One region of the Bacillus paramycoides genome, then DNA from elsewhere that is predicted to be linked to it. Evidence: riboswitches for the same ligand, from Rfam matches in the RefSeq annotation. Region 1 holds a riboswitch; each other region holds the start of a gene.
The links. A riboswitch is a leader RNA that binds a small molecule or an ion and turns the genes downstream of it on or off. The one in region 1 is predicted to bind thiamine pyrophosphate.
Positions count from the first base shown of each region.

Region 2: linked by a shared signal. The riboswitch ahead of thiM (hydroxyethylthiazole kinase) and the one ahead of tenA (thiaminase II) in region 1 are both predicted to bind thiamine pyrophosphate.
Region 3: linked by a shared signal. The riboswitch ahead of tenA (thiaminase II) and the one ahead of tenA (thiaminase II) in region 1 are both predicted to bind thiamine pyrophosphate.
Region 4: linked by a shared signal. The riboswitch ahead of thiT (energy-coupled thiamine transporter ThiT) and the one ahead of tenA (thiaminase II) in region 1 are both predicted to bind thiamine pyrophosphate.

Region 1 is NZ_CP152427.1:2,487,883-2,493,495, reverse strand. It holds partial or broken gene AAG068_RS12870 (N-acetylmuramoyl-L-alanine amidase) at 1-62, opposite strand, end outside; gene AAG068_RS12865 (hypothetical protein) at 154-495, shown strand; partial or broken gene AAG068_RS12860 (transposase) at 569-829, opposite strand; gene AAG068_RS12855 (heterocycloanthracin/sonorensin family bacteriocin) at 978-1,295, opposite strand; gene tenA (thiaminase II) at 1,588-2,277, opposite strand; TPP riboswitch at 2,401-2,506, opposite strand; gene ddlB (D-alanine--D-alanine ligase) at 2,581-3,495, opposite strand; gene AAG068_RS12840 (PLP-dependent aminotransferase family protein) at 3,500-4,948, opposite strand; gene AAG068_RS12835 (homoserine dehydrogenase) at 5,073-5,613, opposite strand, start outside.
Region 2 is NZ_CP152427.1:418,318-423,930, reverse strand. It holds gene AAG068_RS02225 (anaerobic C4-dicarboxylate transporter) at 1-1,293, shown strand, start outside; gene thiE (thiamine phosphate synthase) at 1,477-2,136, opposite strand; gene thiM (hydroxyethylthiazole kinase) at 2,153-2,959, opposite strand; TPP riboswitch at 3,032-3,141, opposite strand; gene topB (DNA topoisomerase III) at 3,410-5,599, shown strand.
Region 3 is NZ_CP152427.1:747,246-752,858, reverse strand. It holds gene tenI (thiazole tautomerase TenI) at 1-369, opposite strand, end outside; gene AAG068_RS03860 (ABC transporter substrate-binding protein) at 380-1,381, opposite strand; gene AAG068_RS03855 (ABC transporter permease) at 1,378-2,130, opposite strand; gene AAG068_RS03850 (ABC transporter ATP-binding protein) at 2,130-2,879, opposite strand; gene tenA (thiaminase II) at 2,848-3,543, opposite strand; TPP riboswitch at 3,626-3,729, opposite strand; TPP riboswitch at 3,790-3,901, opposite strand; gene AAG068_RS03840 (SH3 domain-containing protein) at 4,171-5,331, shown strand; gene AAG068_RS03835 (hypothetical protein) at 5,337-5,613, shown strand, end outside.
Region 4 is NZ_CP152427.1:4,637,305-4,642,917, forward strand. It holds gene feoB (ferrous iron transport protein B) at 1-1,198, opposite strand, end outside; gene AAG068_RS24105 (FeoA family protein) at 1,195-1,422, opposite strand; TPP riboswitch at 1,617-1,718, shown strand; gene thiT (energy-coupled thiamine transporter ThiT) at 1,804-2,421, shown strand; gene AAG068_RS24115 (sensor histidine kinase) at 2,625-4,499, opposite strand; gene AAG068_RS24120 (response regulator transcription factor) at 4,496-5,185, opposite strand; gene AAG068_RS24125 (class D sortase) at 5,222-5,613, opposite strand, start outside.

The DNA.
Region 1 (5,613 bases):
CAAGATGGAGTATTATAGAAACGTAGATTGTTAACTTTAGAAACAATTCGTTTCCCTACAATAATAAATACCTCTTAATATAATCTAAAATTTCCGTATTCACATTTTTTTCTTTTTATTACATAATTTAAATTAGGAAAGGGAGAAAATAATATGGATTACAAATTTGATTTACTTAGTACAGGTAGTTTAGTTATTAGACTACCAAAGGAATTCGATATTTTAGAAGCTTTTTTTAATGTAGAGGTATCTGCATTCGGTGATTGGATAGCAGAAACTGTAGATAAAGTTTTAGACGAAAAAAGTCATCATGAAAAAATAAGTGCAAATATTTTTGGGGCAGATGTTCGAAGAGATAAAACTATCATATTTAATAAGTATGATGAAGATGAAATCGAAATCCCTCTTGAAATAGAAACTATTACATTAAGACATCTAATAGATATTTGGTTAAATGAACACAGAAAATTGAAAACCGAAAAAAATAACAAGTAAGTAATGTTACATACAGCACGAAAAAGGCCGCCTATATTGAAGTGAACTGAATCCAAAAAGTTAGACAGAAAAATTAAGTGGCTATTTGAATATGAGTCCGGTATTGTACTGGGCTCATTCCTTTCAACTTCGCTTTAATTTTTTATGATAATAGTAATTGATATAATTATCTAATTCTAGCTTAAAATGCTCCATACTCTCGAATTCTTCAAGATAAAGTAATTCAGACTTTAATAAAGCCAAAGAATTTTTCTATGACTGCATTATCTAAACAATTCCCCTTACGAGACATGCTTTGAACAACTCCATGCTCTTTTAGCGATTGTTGATATTGCTTCTAAATCTGAATGAAGGATAATTGTGCTGATTACCTTGATTTACACCTATATATTATAGTTACTCTTTTACTTGAATGATTGAATATATCCACTAGCGATGGCGCTATATTCTTTGTCGACATGTACATGTATAAAACTAATATTTTATATGAATATTCGTAGTCGATATTCATATATTACAATATCATCAGAAGTACCATTAAAACAATTAGAGCAACTACCACAGCTGCCACAACCTCCACAACTAAAACAACCAAAACAACCAAAACAACCGAAGCAACGGAATCCACCACAACGAAATCCACCGCAACGACCGCCACATCCACCACAGCCGCCACAGCGACGAGCAGCATCTTCAATATAGTAATATGGATATTGGTTTTGCTGGTCCCAATATAGAACATTTCCAGACTGGTAATCATTAAGGCTTAACGCTTGTAGTTCTTGTTGAAACTGATTCATTTTCATGACCTCCGTTTATTAACTATAAACCTTTTGACGCTTTCCTATATTTCTTTTTATTAAATCTTAGTAGAAATAGCGCTATAAAGTGAAACTTTAATCAGTGGGGGTTTTCTTCATCCCCCACTGATTATTAGCCCTCACCAATCGGACTTTAATGGGCAGCCCGACCCCCACCTAAATTCTTTGCTTTCGCTGAATTTTGAGGTGGGGGTCTTACTGCCCATTAAAGCGGGATAAATTGAAAAAAGACGCACTTAGATTGATGCGCCTTTTGCAATACCTCTTCTCTTTATCCTATTACGTTTTTCTCTTCTGTACTTACCGGCCACTTTTCTAATGTATAAGCCATTTCCCAAAATGAATATTCATATTGACTACTTATAATAAAATGTTGTTTCATTCGATTTCGGTCTGCCTCTGTTACTTTTTCAGCGATAGTATCTAACCGTGTAATTTGCTCTTCAACTAATGTACGGAACCAATCAGATCCGTAAGCAGAAATCCATTCGTTATAAATTGGCTCTTCTGGCTGACACTCTTTTAAACGCTCACCAATTTCATAATACAACCAATAGCAAGGTAAAATTGCTGCAATGATATCACCTAAATGTCCTTCATACGCAGCACGATACATATGTGAAGTATATGCGTATGCAGTTGGAGCAGGGATGAAATTATCTTTTTCTTCTTGTGTAATCCCTAGTTTCTTCGCAAAATTCTCATGTAAGGATAATTCCGCTTCATATGTATTTTGAGCATGGTGTGCCATACGAGCTGTCGTTTCTAATTCCAGTGCTTTTGCAGCTCCTAAAGTTTGTACTCTAGCAAAGTGACTCAAATAATACGAATCTTGAAGCACATAATAGCGAAAACTAGCTAAATCTAACGTTCCTTCACCAAGTTTTTTTACAAAAGGATGATGAAAACTAGCTTCCCAAATTGAGTCTACTTCTTTACGTAATGATTGTGAAAAAGTCATTTGAATCCCTCCGATTATGTATGAAATTTAAGTATTTACCCACCATTATTAAATCTGTAAAACAAAAAAACTTTCTTTACAGGCGTAAAGAAAGTGAAATTGACAGTTTTTATTCATAAAATAGCAATGTCTTTCCCACTTCCCTACGCTGGCATTAACCAGATCAGGTACTAAGAGTCTCAAATTCCAATTTGATCTCAGCCTATAATAGGCCCCCCTAGTGGATAAAATATTTAATTTTCGTATTGTATTCATCATAACATACTTCATGTAACTGTCAAAAATTATTCATGATACCGCTACTTAAAAGCCTTCTTCTTTTCTTACTCTTAATGAAGTTTCAATAATCATATCTAATAGTTTACTATATTCAATTCCCACTGCAGCTGCACTTTTTGGTAGTAAACTCGCTTGCGTCATCCCTGGTAATGTATTAATCTCCATTACATATGGAATACCATCCTTCACCATCATATCCACCCTTGCATAAACGCTGCACTTTAATGCTTTATAGCAAGCTAGTGAAGCTTTGTTTACACGTTCCTTAAGTTCAGCTGGAAGTTCGATAACTTCTTCAATTGTACTAGTATCAGCATATTTCGCATTGTAATCAAAGAACTCAGCCGCATGTCGAATTGAAATGATAGGTAATTGTTTTCCATCCAAAATGGAACATGTAATCTCGTCACCTTTTATATATTTCTCTATTACTACCTCCGAATCCCATTCAAATACAGTTTCCAGCATTGAAATTAATTCGTCTTTATTATAGACAATCTTTACCCCGACACTTGAGCCACCAGAGTTTGGTTTTACCACTAACGGAAATCCTAACTGATTTAGTTCATCAACATTTAGATCCTCCATTTTTGTAAGTTCAATCCAATCAGGTGTTTCTATACCTTCATAACGTAAAATCTTTTTCGAAATATTTTTGTCCATACATATACCGCTAGATAACATATTGCTTCCGCTATAAGGAATACCTAAACTTTCAAGTGTCCCTTGAACAGTTCCATCTTCTCCGTATTTTCCGTGTAATGCGAGCAATGCAAAATCAATGTCTTTCGCTTTTTCGATTAAATCCATTTTTTCATTTAACGTAATCGGTACGATTTCATATTTATGTTTATCTAAATTTGCAATCATTTCATTTCCAGTCATAATTGATACTTGTTTTTCAGAGGATACTCCCCCCATAATAACGCCAATTCTCATTTCCTCAACTCCAAATTTCATTTTTTATTGTATCACCAATTATTTTGATTCCCCGAACTATTTCTTCTTCTTTCAAACGTGAAAATCCTAATCGAAACGTGTTCGCTCCTCCTCCATCAGAGTAAAAAACATCTCCAGGAGAAAATGTAACCCCTTGCTCATAACACTTTTGCAAAAGTGTGCGGGCATGAATTTTTTCTTCTAACTCTATAAATAAATGCAGTCCACCATCACCGGTCATTCTTTGAAACGGAATGTACTTGTTACACGCCCCAACAGCTAACTCATATTTTTTCTTATAAACAGACCTTGCCTTTTTTAAATATTTTTCAAAATATCCTTCATGTAAATATTGAAAAAGAACAGCTTGATCTAAAGTAGATGTGTGAATTGTTCTTGCTCTTTTTACACTTTCTAAATAATGAATCAGTTCTTTATCGGCAATAATCCATCCTACACGTAAACCAGGGAAAAGTACTTTCGAAAAGCTACTAATATAAATCACATTATTACCCGCACCAGCAAAAGTTAATAATGGCGCTAAATGTGAACCTGAATAACGTAACTCTTCATTAAACCCATCTTCTATAATAGGAACCTTATATCTTGAAAATAATCTCATCAGTTCCGTTCTTTTCTCCGAACTCGTGACAATACCGGTTGGATTATGATAAGAAGGAATTAAATACGCGAAATCAAAATCCTTTTCACGTAAACTTTTTTCCACTTCGTTCGTATCAATGCCATCTTCATTCATATTCATTCCATGAACTTCAAGTCCATGTAAACGGAAAAGCTTGAGTGCAGCATGATGAGTCGGATTCTCACAAATAACCTGCCCTGATTTTTTGGATAACGAGGATAGTACAATGTCTAATCCTTCTGTAAATCCATTTGTAATTAAAATGTCTTTATTCGAAATATCTACACCTTTCATTTCCATATAATGAAGTAGATAATTCATTAACGGTCTATAACCTTTTGCATATCCGTAATTTAATACGACATCACCTTCAATGGACATACGGGTAAGAAAAGCTCTTTTGAAATTTTCCACATCAAATAGCTTTTCGTCTGGAGCAATGCTATTAAAAACAATCATTCCCTTTTCCCAGCGAACACCATGTTTCATTAAATCTAATTCATCCGCTAATAAGGTAACTGTATTAAGTTTATTTTTCCAATCTATTTCAACAGACGAAGTGTTTGAAATATCAACCTTCGCAACAAAATTCCCTTTTCCTTTAACTGCATAAATGAGTCCTTCTTGCTCTAAATCCGCATAAGCAGCGAGCACCGTATTTCTGCTCACACTTAGTAATTCACTAAGTTCCCTCGTTGAAGGAATTTTTTGATCCCCGAGCAAATGCCCTTTCATAATCATCTTTTTTAAATAATCTTTCAATTGAATATAAACGGGACGTTCTTTAACAACTTTAAAATCTTTAAACAATTCCTTACCCCCTGCAATCATTTTTGCATAATTACTTCATTCTCAAAAGGTCCACTACATATGTATTTTTTATAAAGGGCGGTACGGTCATATAAAGTGAAATATTAATCAATGGGTAAATTTACTACCTGTTAATACGTGATAAATCTTTACGGTATAAATTAAGTATATCTTTTAAAGCTGCTGCTGCGGCTCCGCGTGGATTTGATGCACCACCAATTGTAGTAACTTGCCCCATCATATCTGTAAAGAACGTAATTCCTTTTTCTGTACCATTTACATTTGCTAGCGGATGATCCTTATCTATTTCGTACGGTTCTACTTTAAGAGCCACTTTACCATCCTGATCCTTATATGCTGAAGCTATTAATTTAATAAATTTATTTTGTTCCTTAGCATGTCGAATTTCTTGTTTTGTAACATGTTCAATTCCTTTTATATGTATATCAGTAAGCGTATGCTCTGTTCCCATTAAACTGTTTGTCAAAAGTAACAATTTACACGCACTAACAGAGCCGCTCACATCCAATATTGGGTTCGTTTCAGCAATTCCTTTACGTTGCGCTTCTTTCAGTGCTTCTTCAAACGTAATATCTTCCTCATTCATTTTCGTAAGAATATAATTTGTTGTCCCGTTTAATATTCCTTCTATTTTTTCAATATGG
Region 2 (5,613 bases), 2.1 Mb from region 1:
ACGTTACTACTCTGCATTTTTATTGGCGCACGCCTAGGTGGAGTCGGTCTAGGAGTGATGGGTGGCGTTGGTATGGCAATACTTGTTTTCGTCTTCCACTTACAACCTACAGCTCCTCCTGTTGATGTAATGCTTATGATTTTAGCAGTAATTACAGCTGCCGGTGCACTTCAAGCCGCTGGAGGAATGGACTACCTTGTTCATCTGGCTGAGAAAGCATTACGAAAAAATCCAAAGCGTATTACATTCTTCGCTCCAATTGTTACTTATTTATTTACACTCTGCGCAGGAACTGGTCACGTTGCTTATTCTGTACTTCCTGTTATCGCAGAAGTTTCTCGCGAATCGGGGATTAGACCAGAACGACCAATGTCAATTGCCGTAATCGCTTCTCAACAAGCAATTACAGCTAGTCCTATATCAGCTGCAACGGTTGCACTTTTAGCAATGCTAGCTGACTATAAAATCACTTTATTAGATATTTTAAAAGTAAGTATCCCTTCTACTTTTATCGCTTGTATGATAGCTGCATTTGTTGCTAGCAAAATGGGGAAAGAATTAAATGAAGACCCTGAATACTTAAAACGATTAAAAGAAGGAATGATTCCTAAGATTGAAGAGAAAAAAGGATTTACCGGTGTAAAAGGCGCTAAATTATCAGTTATCCTTTTCCTAGTAGGAACTTTTCTTGTCGTACTTCTCGGTTCATTTGAAGCACTTCGTCCAGGATGGATGGTTGACGGGAAGTTAGTTCGTCTTTCCATGCCAAACACAATTGAAATGGTTATGTTAACGATCGCAGCTCTTATTATTATTTTCTGTAAACCAAATGTAGAAAGTATCGTGTCTGGTAACGTCTTTAAAGCGGGGGCAACAGCAGTTGTTGCTATTTTCGGTATCGCTTGGATGGGAGATACTTTCTTTAACGGAAACTTAAATATGATTCAAGGATCAATTCAGCACCTAGTAACAAGTGCACCATGGCTATTTGCCATCGCATTATTCATTCTATCTATTTTACTATATAGCCAAGCCGCAACGGTACGTGCTTTAATGCCACTTGGATTATCACTCGGTATTCCACCAGCACTACTAATCGCGATGTTCCCTGCAGTAAACGGATACTTCTTTATTCCAAACTATGGAACAATCGTTGCTGCCATTAACTTTGATCGCACTGGTACAACTGGCATTGGTAAATATGTTTTAAATCATAGCTTTATGATTCCAGGCCTAATCGCCACATTCACTTCTATCGGAATTGGAATGCTCCTAATATCAATTATGTTTTAAAGAAAAAGCACAAACCGATAATTTTAAAAGGTTTGTGCTTTTTTTAATCAAACGTTTGTTTAAATAAACGAAACAATTCATTTTGCAACTCTACAAACCTTCCCCGTTTCAAATAATCCCTCCTATTTCTAATTATTAATATCAAAAAAGCTATGCAGCATTTTAATACGACATAGCCTTCTTCTACAAACTCTTACTTACTTCCTCTACTAGCTTCTTCGTACTTTCATACGCAGATTCCGCTAAACTAATCGCAGAAATAACGGAAACACCGTCTGCACCCGCTTCTATAACTGAAGCTGTATTTTCAATTGTAATACCACCAATCCCGACGATCGGTATTGTAATTCCTTGCTCCCTAAAATGAGCTAAACCATTCGTTCCTTGCACAGCTTTCGTATCTTTTTTCGTACTCGTTGGGAAAATAGGGCCAACACCTAAATAATCCGCTCCGTTTTCAATTGCCCAGCGTGCTTCTTCAATTGTATGTGTAGATACACCAACAATTTTATCCCCCATTTTTTCACGAACAGAAGTAATCCCTTCATCATCTTGTCCAACATGCACGCCATCTGCATCTAACTCGATAGCTAGTTCCACATCATCATTTACGATGAACGGTACACCGTACTCCTTACAAATTGCTTGTAGTTCTTTTGCGAAACAAATGCGGTCCTCTCCTGTTAAAGCACCTTCTCCCTTTTCACGAAATTGAAAAATTGTTATACCGCCTTCGAGTGCATCTCTCAATACTTGTAGCGGCTCTTTCGCACAATTGTTACTTCCCATAATAAAATATACTGATAACAACCTAGACATTTCAGCCTTTGTAATACGCGACATCTAGTTCCCCTCCTTACTATATAATTTCAATCTTCCCGTACTTCTCAATATCACCTGAAGTGGTATTCGCTAACTGATTTAAAAATTCAATTTGGAAACTACCAGGTCCTTTTTCCACCGTCTTGGCAGCTGCCAGTTCCGCAGCTACACTATAAAACGTTAATGCCGCTACCGCTGCCTTTACATAATCCTTTTCTACCGCTACAAATGCTCCTATTACAGAAGTTAGTAAACAACCAGTTCCCGTAACTTTCGTTAAAATAGGGTGACCATTTTGAATAAGGATCGTTCGCTCTCCATCTGTAACAACATCTTCTTTTCCAGTAATTACCATAACTGTATTCAATTCATCCGCTGCCTGTTTTGCAATACTTACGACATTGCCATTACCAGCACCAGCGTCTACTCCTTTAATTTCCCATCTCTCATTAATAACGTTCGCTATTTCAGCTGCATTTCCGCGAATAATCGCTAACTCAATTTCAGCCGGAATATGTCTCGCAACTTCTGTTCGATACGATGTTGCTCCTGCACCAACTGGATCAAACAGTACTGGTACATTGTTCACATTTGCTGATTTACCAGCAAGTAACATCGCTTCTACCTCATCAGGACGAAGTGTACCCATGTTCAAAACAAGCGCCCCAGCAATGCTAGCCATTTCTGCTACTTCTTCTTTTGCATATGCCATTACAGGCGATGCTCCTAGCGCTAACAAACCGTTAGCTGTGAAATTTGTGACAACAACATTTGTAATATTATGAACGAGCGGATTAGATTTTCTCACAAAATCCACTACTTTGCTAATTTCTTTCATATTCATCCTTCTCATCTCCTAACTATAGTGATGGGAGATACACAAAAAAGCACTTTGCGCGTACGCAAAGTGCCTGAACATGTGCTTTTACACTCTCCCTACGCTGGCATTATCCAACAGGTTCAAATGGTCAATAACGGATTAGTCATACTCTCAGTTTGCATCCACAAACTCCCATGTGCTTATTATATTTCTACTTCAAAGTCTACTCTTATTCTAGTAAAATAACAAGTTCTTTACTTTTCTATTTCATATAGAAGCAACTAATAAAACAATACGCATAATCAATATCTATTTCTCATAGTCTCATCATGGTGCATATTATGTTCTGTCGCCATCATTCACTTTCAAACAGATGTTATCCCACTAAAAAACGTTCAAATCTGGAGCGAAACTGAATCTCAAGAAGATGTATGCTATAGTTAACGTATGGAAATTTGAAAGGATGTTTTAAATATGTCAAAAAGCGTTGTAATCGCTGAAAAGCCTTCCGTTGCACGTGATATTGCTCGCGTACTGAAGTGCGATAAAAAAGGAAACGGCTACCTTGAAGGTAGTAAATATATTGTAACTTGGGCTTTAGGTCACCTTGTTACATTAGCAGATCCAGAAAGCTATGATGTGAAATATAAAAAGTGGAATTTAGAAGATTTACCGATGCTACCTGAGCGTTTGAAATTAACGGTTATTAAACAAACTGGGAAACAATTTAATGCTGTAAAAAGTCAGCTACTTAGAAAAGATGTAACTGAAATTATTGTAGCAACAGACGCTGGACGTGAAGGAGAATTAGTCGCTCGCTGGATTATTGATAAAGTTCGAGTTAACAAACCGATCAAACGTCTATGGATTTCATCTGTTACTGATAAAGCGATTAAAGATGGTTTTGCAAATTTAAAACCAGGTAAAGCATATGACAATTTATACGCTTCAGCAGTTGCCCGTTCAGAAGCTGACTGGTATATCGGCCTTAACGCGACTCGCGCTTTAACGACTCGCTTTAATGCCCAGCTGAATTGCGGCCGTGTACAAACACCTACTGTCGCAATGATCGCTAATCGTGAAGATGAAATAAAGAACTTCAAAGCTCAAACTTACTACGGCATCGAGGCTCAAACGACAAATCAGTTAAAACTAACTTGGCAAGATGCAAACGGCAATAGCCGCAGTTTCAATAAAGAAAAAATTGATGGTATTGTAAAAGATTTAGATAAGCATAATGCTACCGTTGTGGAAATTGATAAAAAACAGAAGAAGTCATTCTCTCCTGGTCTTTACGATTTAACTGAATTACAACGTGATGCAAATAAAAAGTTCGGTTACTCTGCGAAAGAAACATTAAACATTATGCAGAAATTGTATGAGCAACATAAAGTGCTAACATACCCTCGTACAGATTCACGCTATATTTCATCTGATATCGTTGGGACACTTCCAGAACGTCTAAAGGCGTGCGGAGTTGGAGAATATCGTTCTTTAGCACATAAAGTATTACAAAAGCCTATCAAGGCTAATAAATCATTTGTTGATGATAGTAAAGTAAGCGATCATCACGCAATTATTCCGACAGAAGGATACGTTAACTTCTCCGCCTTCACAGATAAAGAACGTAAAATTTATGATTTAGTTGTCAAACGTTTCTTAGCCGTTTTATTCCCAGCATTCGAATACGAACAACTAACGTTACGCACAAAAGTTGGCAATGAAACGTTCATTGCACGCGGAAAAACAATTTTACATGCCGGCTGGAAAGAAGTATATGAAAACCGCTTTGAAGATGATGATGTAACGGATGACGTAAAAGAGCAACTTCTACCTCGCATTGAAAAAGGCGATACATTAACTGTAAAGTTAATTATGCAAACATCAGGTCAAACGAAAGCACCTGCACGTTTTAATGAGGCGACTTTACTTTCAGCAATGGAGAATCCTACAAAATATATGGATACGCAAAACAAACAACTTGCTGATACGTTAAAATCAACTGGTGGATTAGGTACTGTAGCGACACGTGCTGATATTATCGACAAGCTATTTAATTCATTCTTAATTGAAAAACGTGGTAAAGATATTCACATTACTTCAAAAGGGCGTCAGTTGCTTGATTTAGTACCAGAAGAACTAAAATCCCCTACACTAACTGGTGAATGGGAACAAAAACTTGAGGCTATCGCAAAAGGTAAACTAAAAAAAGAAGTGTTCATTTCAGAAATGAAGAACTATACAAAAGAAATTGTATCTGAAATTAAATCAAGTGATAAAAAATATAAACATGACAACATTTCAACAAAGTCTTGTCCAGACTGTGGTAAACCAATGCTAGAGGTAAACGGCAAAAAAGGAAAGATGCTCGTTTGCCAAGATCGTGAATGTGGTCATCGTAAAAATGTATCTCGTACAACAAACGCTCGCTGTCCGCAATGTAAGAAGAAATTAGAATTACGTGGTGAAGGTGCAGGACAAATCTTCGTATGTAAATGTGGCTATCGCGAAAAACTTTCCACGTTCCAAGAGAGACGAAAAAAAGAATCTGGAAACAAAGCTGATAAGCGTGACGTTCAAAAATATATGAAACAACAGAACAAAGAAGAAGAACCATTAAATAATCCGTTCGCAGAAGCATTAAAGAAATTAAAATTCGATTAAACAAAAAGGTTCCT
Region 3 (5,613 bases), 1.7 Mb from region 1:
ACCATAGACAAGTGAATCCGCTCCATTCTTAAATGCATCAATCGCCTCTTCTAAAGAATGCACAGAATAACCGACATGCAAATAAGAAAACTTTTCTTTCACTGACCTTACATCTGCGCTTCGATATCCTAGCTGCACGCGCGGAATGTTTAATAAAATAGCAATATCAATTCGATCATTTATCACTATTTTCGATGCAGGAAAGCCTTTCTTCAAAAGACTTTCCACACCTTCATACAATTCCTTCGTACTTTTCTCACGCTCACGAATATGCAAATAATCAATTTCACTTTCAATTTGCATCGCTACATTCACTAACTCTTCGAATGACATGTGACCATTTGAGATTACATGAAGCTCATTTCTCATATTCATTCGCCTACTTTAAAATGTTTTCGAATAACTCATCGGCTGGAACGATTTCTTTCGTCATTCCTTTATCTTTCAGCCATTTATTTTGTTTCTCCCATGATTCTTTTGAATCTGATAAGAATGGCTCATCTTTCGTTTCCATCTTCTCTAATAAAATTTTCATACTTTCTTTTTCAACTTCTGGTACAAGCGGGAAGTTTTCTTTTTCTTGATGATTTAATAAAATATTTAATGCTTCATCTGGATTTTTCTTCATGAAATCATAGCCCTTTTTCGTGCCACGTAAGAAAGCTTGCAACGCTTCTTTATCTTTCTTCAACGTTTTATCACCTGTTACAAATACAAGCTCATGATAATTCGGTACACCATAATCTGCTGGATTAAAGTATGCTGGCTCATGACCTTCATGACGCATAACAGGTACTTCATGGTTAATGTATGCCCCTGTTACCGCATCCACTTTTTTCGTAATTAATGCTGGTACTAAATCAAAGCCAACATCAACTACTTTCACTGTATCTGGATTACCACCAGCCTCTTTTACCATCGTTTTTAAATACATCTCACTTAAAGGTGTTCCAGAATATCCAACTGTTTTCCCCTCTAAATCTTTTGGTGATTGAATGCCTGCTGACTTCAGTGATACGACATGATTTAATGGTGAACGTACGACAGCTCCAATTGATTTCACTGGAATTTGTTCGTTTGCTTTTGCCATGACAACATCTGGCTGATAATATAAGCCAACCGTTACTTTTCCTGCAGCTGCTAACGTTAATGGATCAGTCGGATTAGAAGGGAATTTAATATTCACCTTTACCCCTTCTTCTTTAAAGTAGCCTTTTTCAATTGCTGCATAAATAAAGCTGTGTACCGCATTTGGGTACCAATCAAGCATGACCGTTATTTCCTTTTCTTTTTTACTCTTATCTGATGCTGAATTACTAGAACATCCAGCAATCATTGCAACTAATAATGTAAACACAAAGATGCGTTTTAATAATTTCATGAATGCTTCCTCCAACTAATGAATTTCTTTTCTAATATCGAAATAAGTATGACGAAGAAAATAGCTAGTAATGATAACAATACAATGGGTGCAAATACACCTGCTCCGTCTAACTGCGTCATCATTCTTTTACTGAAATATCCTAACCCAGCTTGTGCACCGAGCCATTCGCCAATTGCTGCCCCAATTACACTAAGCGGAACTGCAATTTTTAAAGCTGAGAAAAAATAAGGAAGAGCAGACGGCAATTTTAATTTAAGAAAAACATCTTTTTTCGTTGCCCCGTACGTAACTAAAAGCTCTTCCCATTCTTTTTTCGTACTGCGTAGTCCATCATACGTATTGACCGCAATTGGGAAAAACGTAATTAAAACCGTAACAACGACCTTACTCCAAATCGTATATCCAAACCACAAAACGAAGAGCGGAGCAAGCGCTGTAATAGGAATCGTTTGTGAAGCCACTAATAATGGATAAAATGCTCTCTCCATCCAATTACTCGCGTTCATTAACATCGCTAGCCCTACTCCAAGTACGATAGAAATAGCCACCCCTATTAAAACGACATATAATGTTGCCGGCAAATGAACCGTAAATAATATATCTTTTAGTTTCCATATCTTCATTACAATTGCAGACGGTGACGGTAAAATGTACATTTCATCTACAATTCTTGCACCAATTTCCCACATGAAAAGTAAAATACTAGAAAGTGTAAGCGCAGGTAATAACTCCTTCAACCGGTTCATCATACAAGTACCTGCCTTTGTAACATACTAAGAAGCTCATCTTTAAGCGCTAACACTTCAGGCTTATATAAATCTTTTCTTGTCCGATTATGATCAAGCGGTACAATCCTCTCGGTTAAAGTAGTTATCGGTTGCTGCTCTACTACTAAAATTCGATTAGAAAGAAACAATGCTTCTTCCACATCATGAGTGATAAATAAAATTGTTTTTTTCCACTCTTTCCATTGTTCAAACAGCCATTCTTGCAAAGATGCCTTCGTTAAAGCATCCAACGCGCTAAACGGTTCATCTAACAGCAATATCTCCCCGCCTGTTAATAAAGTTCGAATAAAGGATACACGTTGTCTCATACCACCAGATAAATCTTTCGGATATTTTGTCTCATACCCTTGTAAGCCAAATTTATGTAGCAGTTCCTTCGCCTTTATTTGTGCTTCTTTCTTCTGTACACCTTGGCACTCTAACGGCAGGGCAGCATTCTCAATAATCGTTCTCCACGGCAGGAGCATATCTTTTTGGGGCATATACCCTACAGGATGGCTCTTTGTTTCTGTCAGCTCTATCTGTCCCGTACTTGCTTCTTCTAAACCTGTAATAAGGCGAAATAAAGTACTTTTCCCGCATCCACTCGGTCCGATAATACTTACAAACTCTTTATCTTGTATAGAAGCATTTAATTCATTGATGATTGGCTTCTCATCATAATGAAAAGAAACATTATGAAGCTGTAGTATGTTCTTGCTCCTCAAATCCCCACATCTCCTTATGGTAGGACATATCCCAGAATAAATATTCAAATCGACTGGAATATAGGAAAATCTCCTCTAATCGATCTAGCTCTTTTTCAGACTTTCCAACTGCCATTTCATTTAATAAATCTATTAACCAAACACAAAGGTTGCCATATTCTTCAGAACTATAGCCTTGAATCCACTCACCAAAGAACTCATGATCTCTTGCTCCAGGAATATCATTTAAACGCTTTCCAATTTCCCAGTAGCTCCACATACATGGAAGAAGTGCTGCTATTAATTCCGCAAGTGTGCCATTTTGAGATACAGACATCATGTAATTTGTATAAGCTAAATTTTTAGCAGATGGCTTTGCAGACTCTATCTCCTCTATAGAAATTCCAAGTCTTTTCGCATATTGTTTATGAATTGTCATTTCTCCATTTAATATCCCATCAATTTGTTCAGCAAATTTCCCCATTACTTGTGGATTCGTTGCCTTTACAACACCGATGGCATATAGCTTTGCATAATCTAACAAATATAAATAATCTTGAATAATGTAATATTGAAACTTATCTTTTTCTAACGTGCCATCTCCCATACCTACAACAAATGGATGATTATGACTCATCTCCCAAACTGGTTGTACAGTTTCTAACAATCTATCGCAAAATTTCATTTCCCTATCCCCTTCCGGTATGTGTATATAAATAAAAAACCACTTCTAAATAAGAAGTGGTTACAGCAAATAAAATTATAATTTATTCGTTGTTCCACTTCCCTTCGCTAGTATTACCTAGATCAGGTGTTATAAGGGTTAAGGATTATTCCTCTCTCAGCACAACAAGCACCCCTAGTGGTTTCAATATGAAATTTTTAAACAAAAAAGCCCCGTTTCTATACGCAAAGAAACGGGGACTTATTATTAGTGTCCGAATTGCTTCCCTACGCTAGCATAATCTAGATCAGGTAATAAAAAGGATCAAAGGCTTACGGCCTACTCTCAGCTGGCAACACCAGCTCTCCTAGCAAACTATGAAATTAACACTGTCAGTATAACACCGTAATAAGACATCATCAACTGTTTTAATTTTCTCAATTGTCAACAAAATAACGAAACCATATAATACTTATATTCTATATTAGAAATCATTATCCTAATTAATTGGGTAAAAATGAATCATTATCCTCAAAAAATTTATTTTTATATTGATTTCATATTACATTTATGTGAATAAACCCACTATATTATATCTTTATACTATAATAAAATTACAACTATACAACTAGAGGAGGTCTCTATTATATGAATATGAAAGCTACTGCTTTAACAGCAACTACTGTCGCAATTGCTTCTTTACTTCCTTCTATGGGAGAAACAAATGTACAAACAGCCAATGCTGAACAATTATCTAATGTGAAAACTGGATATGTAAAAGTTGATCAAGTAGCCTTACATACAAAAGATAACGCAAATAGCTCATCAATTGATACAATTCGCTTTAATACGAAAGTGAACATACTTGAAACAACTAATGGTTGGTATAAAGTGTCTGTTAATAATAAAGTAGGTTACGTACAAAAAGATTCTATTCTACTAAAAAACAAACTTCAATCTAATAATCAATATATCGTTAATGCCAATGCATTAAACGTTCGTTCTGAACCTAATTTAGAATCTTCAATTTTAGATGTATTACCAAATGGGAAATTCGTTACCATTGAAGAAGAACAAGGCGAGTGGTATAAAATTTTACATAATGGCAAAACAGGTTATGTACAAAAAGCATTCGTTTCTAATGGTTCACAGGCTTTAGTGAAAGGCCTCACAGTTCAAAATAATACGAAATACACAGTTGCAACACCTAAACTTAATGTACGTAGCAACGCTAGTACAAGTAGTGCACTGCTTGGTTCATTACAAAATGGTACACAATTACAAGTAGTAGAAACTGTAGGAACTTGGTATAAAATTCGTTTTGGTACAGGGTACGGATATGTCGCAAAACATTATGTGGTGCAAAACCAAACGCAATCACAAGCTCAAACGGCTCAACCTACTTCCATTCCAGCAGTTTTCAAATTCCCTACACAAGGAAAAATTAGCTCAACCTTTGATATGCGCTGGGAACAAATGCATTATGGTATAGATATTGCAGCTCCAGGTAACGTCTCTATCCAAGCGGCGGCGGCAGGTAAAGTTGTGAAATCATATTATTCAGCTAGCTATGGCAATGTTGTGTTCATCGCCCATCAAATAAACGGGAAATTATATACAACAGTCTATGCTCACATGAAAGATCGCACTGTACAAGCTGGTGATCAAGTACAAGCTGGACAATTAGTAGGTCATATGGGAAACACAGGTCATTCATACGGGCAACATCTTCATTTTGAATTACACAATGGAGAATGGAATTTTGAAAAAACAAATGCAGTAAACCCACTGCCATATTTAGTTAGGTAAATTGTATGCCACGCAATATCAATATACCTCTCTTAATTGAATACTTAGCCTTTTTAGGTTTAATCTGTTGTTTAATCATTTACAATACAAATACTGTATTTCTGTCTATTATCATTGCTTTTGTTGCTTTAGAAATTATGATGGAATCTTTTCAAGTTCAACTAAAACAAAAAATTGCCCATATTTATAATGCCATCTTTCTATTAAGTGCCCTAATAGCAAATATTATTAGTAATGGTTTTTATTTATCTACCGTATTTCCTGTATTTTTTATGGCTGTTT
Region 4 (5,613 bases), 2.1 Mb from region 1:
TACATCCAAAACCGATAATCATCGGAATGAACGCTTTTCCGTTTAAACCGAAGAACTCCATAATTCTATCCATAACAACTGCAATTCGCGCCATATATCCTGAGTCTTCTAATAATGAAATGAAAAAGAATAGTGCAAAGATTTGCGGAACGAATACTAATACAGCACCAACACCGGCAATAATACCTTCTGTAACGAGTGCTTGAATAAAATCAGAAGCTCCGACACTTGTAAGTCCAGCTGTCACCCAATCCGTAAGCTGTCCACCAAAAAACTCATCTAGCATATCAGATAAAGGTGTACCAATCCACGTAAACGTAACCTGAAAAATAAAAAACATGACTGCTAAAAAGATTGGAAGTCCTAAAATTTTATGTGTAATTAATCTATCAACTTTTTCCGAAAAAGGAATTTTCCCTTCTTTCTCATGCTGCATAACATTTGTTTTTAACTTTTCAATATACGCTTCACGAGTTTTGTAAATGTGCTCCTCCAACGTACAATCAAGTTTTCCTTCTAAGCGAGATCGAATGGCTGCAAGTTCCCTATAAATTGGTAATGCTTTCATTTCTTTTTCTACTACTTCGTTATTGCTTAGAAATTGAAGAGCTAACCATCTTGGATGCTTATAATTCGCTTTCTCTAAAAGAGAAATCACCTCTCCGATTCCTTCATCCATTTGTACACCATATGAAATTATGAATGGCTTTTTCTCGTTTTTGTCATTTTCTTTAAGAGTCGCAAGTAGTTCTTCACAACCTTTTCCGCTTCTTGCAACGACAGGAACGACTGTTACACCTAATAGTTCTGATAATCGTTTTACATCAATTATAATTCCTCTTTGCTTCGCCACATCAATCATATTTAAACCAATTGAAACTGGCTTACCAAATTCAAGTAATTGCAACGTTAAATGCATATTTCGTTCAAACTGCGAGGAATCTACAATATTTAACATATGCTGAAATTCTTCTGTTAATAGAAAGTTTGTTACAACACCTTCATCACGCGAAACGGGATTTAAATCATAAACACCTGGTAAATCAATCAATGTTCCTTGCTTATCTTTTAATTTACCAACCTTCTTTTCTACTGTTACACCGCTCCAGTTTCCTACATATTCATAAGAACCAGTAAGTGCATTAAATAATGATGTCTTTCCTGTATTCGGATTCCCTAGCAAAGCTACCTTATTCACGCTAATTCCACCTTTATCATTTTCGCGTCACAATGACGAATACTAATTAACTGTCCACGACACTCCAATGTACAAGGACCTTTGAACATCGCTTTCTGCTTCACACGAAGTTCGCTTCCTTCAGAAAGACCAAAAGCAGCCAGTCTTCTCTTTAATAATTGATCTAACGACTGAACGCTTTTTACTAACACTTTCTCACCGATTTTAATATCTACTAAGCTCATAACCTTCCCCCTCCAAAGAGAATGATAATTATTTTCAGAAAAATTATAGCACACTCTATTTCTCTTGTACTATACCCTTTTGCTTCATATTTATTAACATTTCACTACAATTCTATTTCAATAATTGTCATACTACATTCGTTTGCCATTCTCATCCATTTCGCTTACAATAAACAATAGCAAATAAAGAATCTCGTTATCACTGGGGGAGCCATGCCGCTGAGAGGGAACACTTCGTTCCGACCCTTCGAACCTGTTAGTTAATGCTAACGCAGGGATTGTGCAAACGTCCGAAATACATACCTCTTTTTATTTACGTATTTCGTATCCTCCTATGATATCTATTCTTTTTTGTACAACTTGGATTTAGGGGGAGACAACATGCGTAACACCAATTTACAAGCGATGATCGAATCTGCTATTCTTGCAGCCTTCGCCTTGGTCATCGACATTTTACCATTATCAATTAAACTTCCAACAGGCGGTTCCATTTCATTTGCTATGATTCCTATTTTTATTATTGCATACCGCTGGGGCTTCAAAATGGCTTTCTTAGGAGGCTTAATTTGGGGATTATTACAAATTGTTGTAGGCGATGCCATTATCGTCACACCGATTCAAGTACTCATTGAATACTTCGTTGCTTTCGCATTCATTGGATTTGCTGGTTTATTCTATCGTCCAATTCAAAAAGCACTTTTAGCTTCCAATGAAAATAACGAAGGAAAGAAAGTTCTTGGTTACATTATCCTTGCTACATTTATCGGTAGCTTTGCTCGCTACTTCTGTCACTTTATCGCCGGTATTATTTTTTGGGGACAATATGCACCGAAAGGTCAATCAGCAGTTCTATATTCATTAATTGTAAACGGCAGTACAATGCTCGGTTCTTTTATTTTATGTACCGTTTTACTTATATTTTTATTTCTTACTTCACCACGCTTATTCAAGAGCATTGGTGCCTATCAACTAAACTCGAAGAAAAAGAGCGCTTCATGAGCGCTTTTTTTCATATCGTAATATCAATTAAAAATACAATAAATGCACAAAAGAAAATAAACACCATTATACTTAGCCAATTGCTATGCACGGTTCATCGACTCCTTACATAACCTCATTTTCTAACCAGATTATATCGCTTAAAAATAAAGATTAGGTAAAGATAATATGAAAATAAATTAAAAAAGCGTAGCATGTATCATCTACACTTTTTTCGGTAAGTAAAAGTAAAATAATACACCGTCTTCTGTATTCTTTACTCCATATTCAGCTTCGTGTAATTCTAAAATATTTTTAGAAATAGCTAGCCCAAGCCCCGTCCCACCTTGCGAACGTTGACGGGCTGCATCCACGCGATAAAAACGATCCCAAATTTTATCTAATTGCTCTTCTTCAATGTGAGTACCTTTATTTTCAATACACACTTTTATACGATCCTTCTCATCTATTATAGAAATAATAATATCTTCTTTATTTGGTGTGTAACGTATAGCATTCGTAATGAAGTTCACGATGACTTGTTCAATCCGACTTTGATTTGCAACTACTTCAAATGAACATATATTTTTATGCACATGCAGTTCTTTTTTCTCTATTTCCACAGAAAGATGTTCACATATATCTTCAATTACAGCATCAATATAAAATGGTCCCTTTTTCATTTTATATGTACCTGACTCAAATTTAGCTAACTCAAGCATATCCAAAATTAACGTATCCATTTTATCTACTTCTCGTTCCATTGCTTGAAAATAGTACTCTTTTTTATGCTCAGCTACTCCGTCTTTTAAAATAGAAATACAGCTTTTCATAATACTCAGTGGCGTTTTTAATTCATGCGAAACACCAGAAATGAATTCTTTCCTCGTATTTTCTAACTTTCTTTCTTTTTCAATGTCTTGTTCTAGCTGTCCAATATGCGAATGGAGCTTATTAGATAATACATTAATATTTTTCGATAAATCACCAATTTCATCTTTTGAAGTAATCGGTATTTGTTCTGTGAAATCTAAATGCGCTATTTTCTTCGTTGTATCATTTATTTTTAATAACGGCTTTGCAATTTGTTTAGAGTAATAGAACGAAGCTAGAAAAATGAGAACGACTACAAATGCAATGATGTAGATGTAGTAATCTTCCACCATTTGTACAGCTTCATCTACAGGCTGTAAAGAAGCCATCGCATATATATATGTTACCGATCCGTCTTTTTCTTTTATTGGCTTGATTAATAATTTATATTTTATATCATTCTTTTCATAATCCATTATTTGTGTTGCATCTTTTATTTGCTTACCTTCTTTTAATAATAATTCAGCTTGAAATTCCTTTATATTATCCAAAAATAAATTATTTTTATAAATTGGATTTACCGGTCCTTTTACATCAGGAAATTGTACTTTCGTAATTTTCCCTGCTAGATTGAAATCCGAGTTATGAGCCGCCCTCTTCTGTTCCTCAGCACTCATAACTCCAGAAACTCCTTTTCTTTCCACAGCGATAGGCTCTTCAGCAACTGTCGGCTTACCACCACTCATCTGAATTTCCTTTGCAGCTAATTTTTTTCCTAACGGTTTATTCAGCCAACTCAAATTTGCCTTTTCTATATGTACATAACATGCGATGAAACTATCGTCTCGTTTTAGCCCATAAAAATAGACTGACCGCCCTTCTAACTTAGGCAGTGTCCCACCTTCAATTTCATCTATGGTCATGAGATAGTACAAAGGCATCTTGATTACCTTTTTTCCAAACTCCTTCTCTGCCCTACGATCTAAAGTAACCTCTACATAAAAATCATCCACATGTTTTAAATTTCCATTCTGATCTAATGTCGTAATCCATGTATTATTCTCTCTAAAAAAGTCTTGCTCCAGCTTCTGAATTCCTTCTGCACTTCCTGCATAGTTCAAATAATTCTTTTCAAAGGAATTTAAATTCACTTTAATATCTTCTACTTTTCGATTCGCATAATATTGTTTAAAAAATATCGTTTGTCCAATAAATATCGTCGCTAAAATTAACATGCACAATGCTGTTGTGAGGGTAAATAATTTTAGTACAATTCCTTTTCTCATACATTCCCCTCAAATTTATAACCTGTTCGTACTACAGTTGTAATGTACTTTGCTTTCTCTCCTAATTTATTTCGCAAATTACGAATATGGCTATTAACGGTTCGGTCATCACCAGCAAATTCGTATCCCCAAATTCTTGAAATGAGTTGCTCTCGCGTTAAAACAATCCCTTGATTTTTCATAAAATACGCTAATATTTCAAATTCTGTATGTGTTAAATTAATGTCTGTTCTATCTATCGTAACAGTACGCGACGGGAAATGGACGTGAATACCATGAATGGATAATGTATCATCTTCATTCTCTAAAAGTTGCTTTGTTACTTTTCTACTCTCTAACAATCTTTTCGCTCTAGCTAATAAAATGGGTGGGCTATACGGCTTCGTCACATAGTCATCCGCTCCAAGTTCAAATCCAAGTAACGTATCATCTTCATCAACACGTGCTGTCAGCATAATAATAGGAACCTCGGATGTTTTACGGATTCTTCTGCAAACGGACCACCCGTCAAGTTCCGGCAACATAATATCTAAAATAACTAAATCAACCTCTTCTTCCTCAAATACAACTAAAGCTTCCTTCCCGTCTCTTGCTTCAAACACTACATATTGCTCACTCAAAAAATAATCTTTTAATATTTCACGTAATATATCTTCATCTTCTACAATTAAAATATTTTTTGACATAACTTATATCCCCTCCTGCTTTCAAAAACTATCACTTCATTTTGAATAACTACCAGTTAACTTCGCCTCGATAATATATCTATCTGGTGCATCCCCTATATAATCAAATGGATAGCAAGTCGTCAGTGTTAATATCGGTTCTTCTTTTTTTATAATAACAGTACGATCATCCGCATGGGTAATCCATATCTTTTGAATTTCGTATGTGTAAGTTTTATTATCATACTCTAAAACAAGAGTGTTTTTTTCTTTTAACTCTCCTAAATCTGTAAATACAGTATCCCGGTGCCCACTCAGTACCGTATGTCCCCCTCCAGATGGTGTTGTCGTTACATCACTAACGAACATTCCCACTCCTTTTTTCAGCGTTGCCTCATCCGCTCCCCAGTATATAGAAAACTTCTTCTTTATTTTCGGTATATTTAATA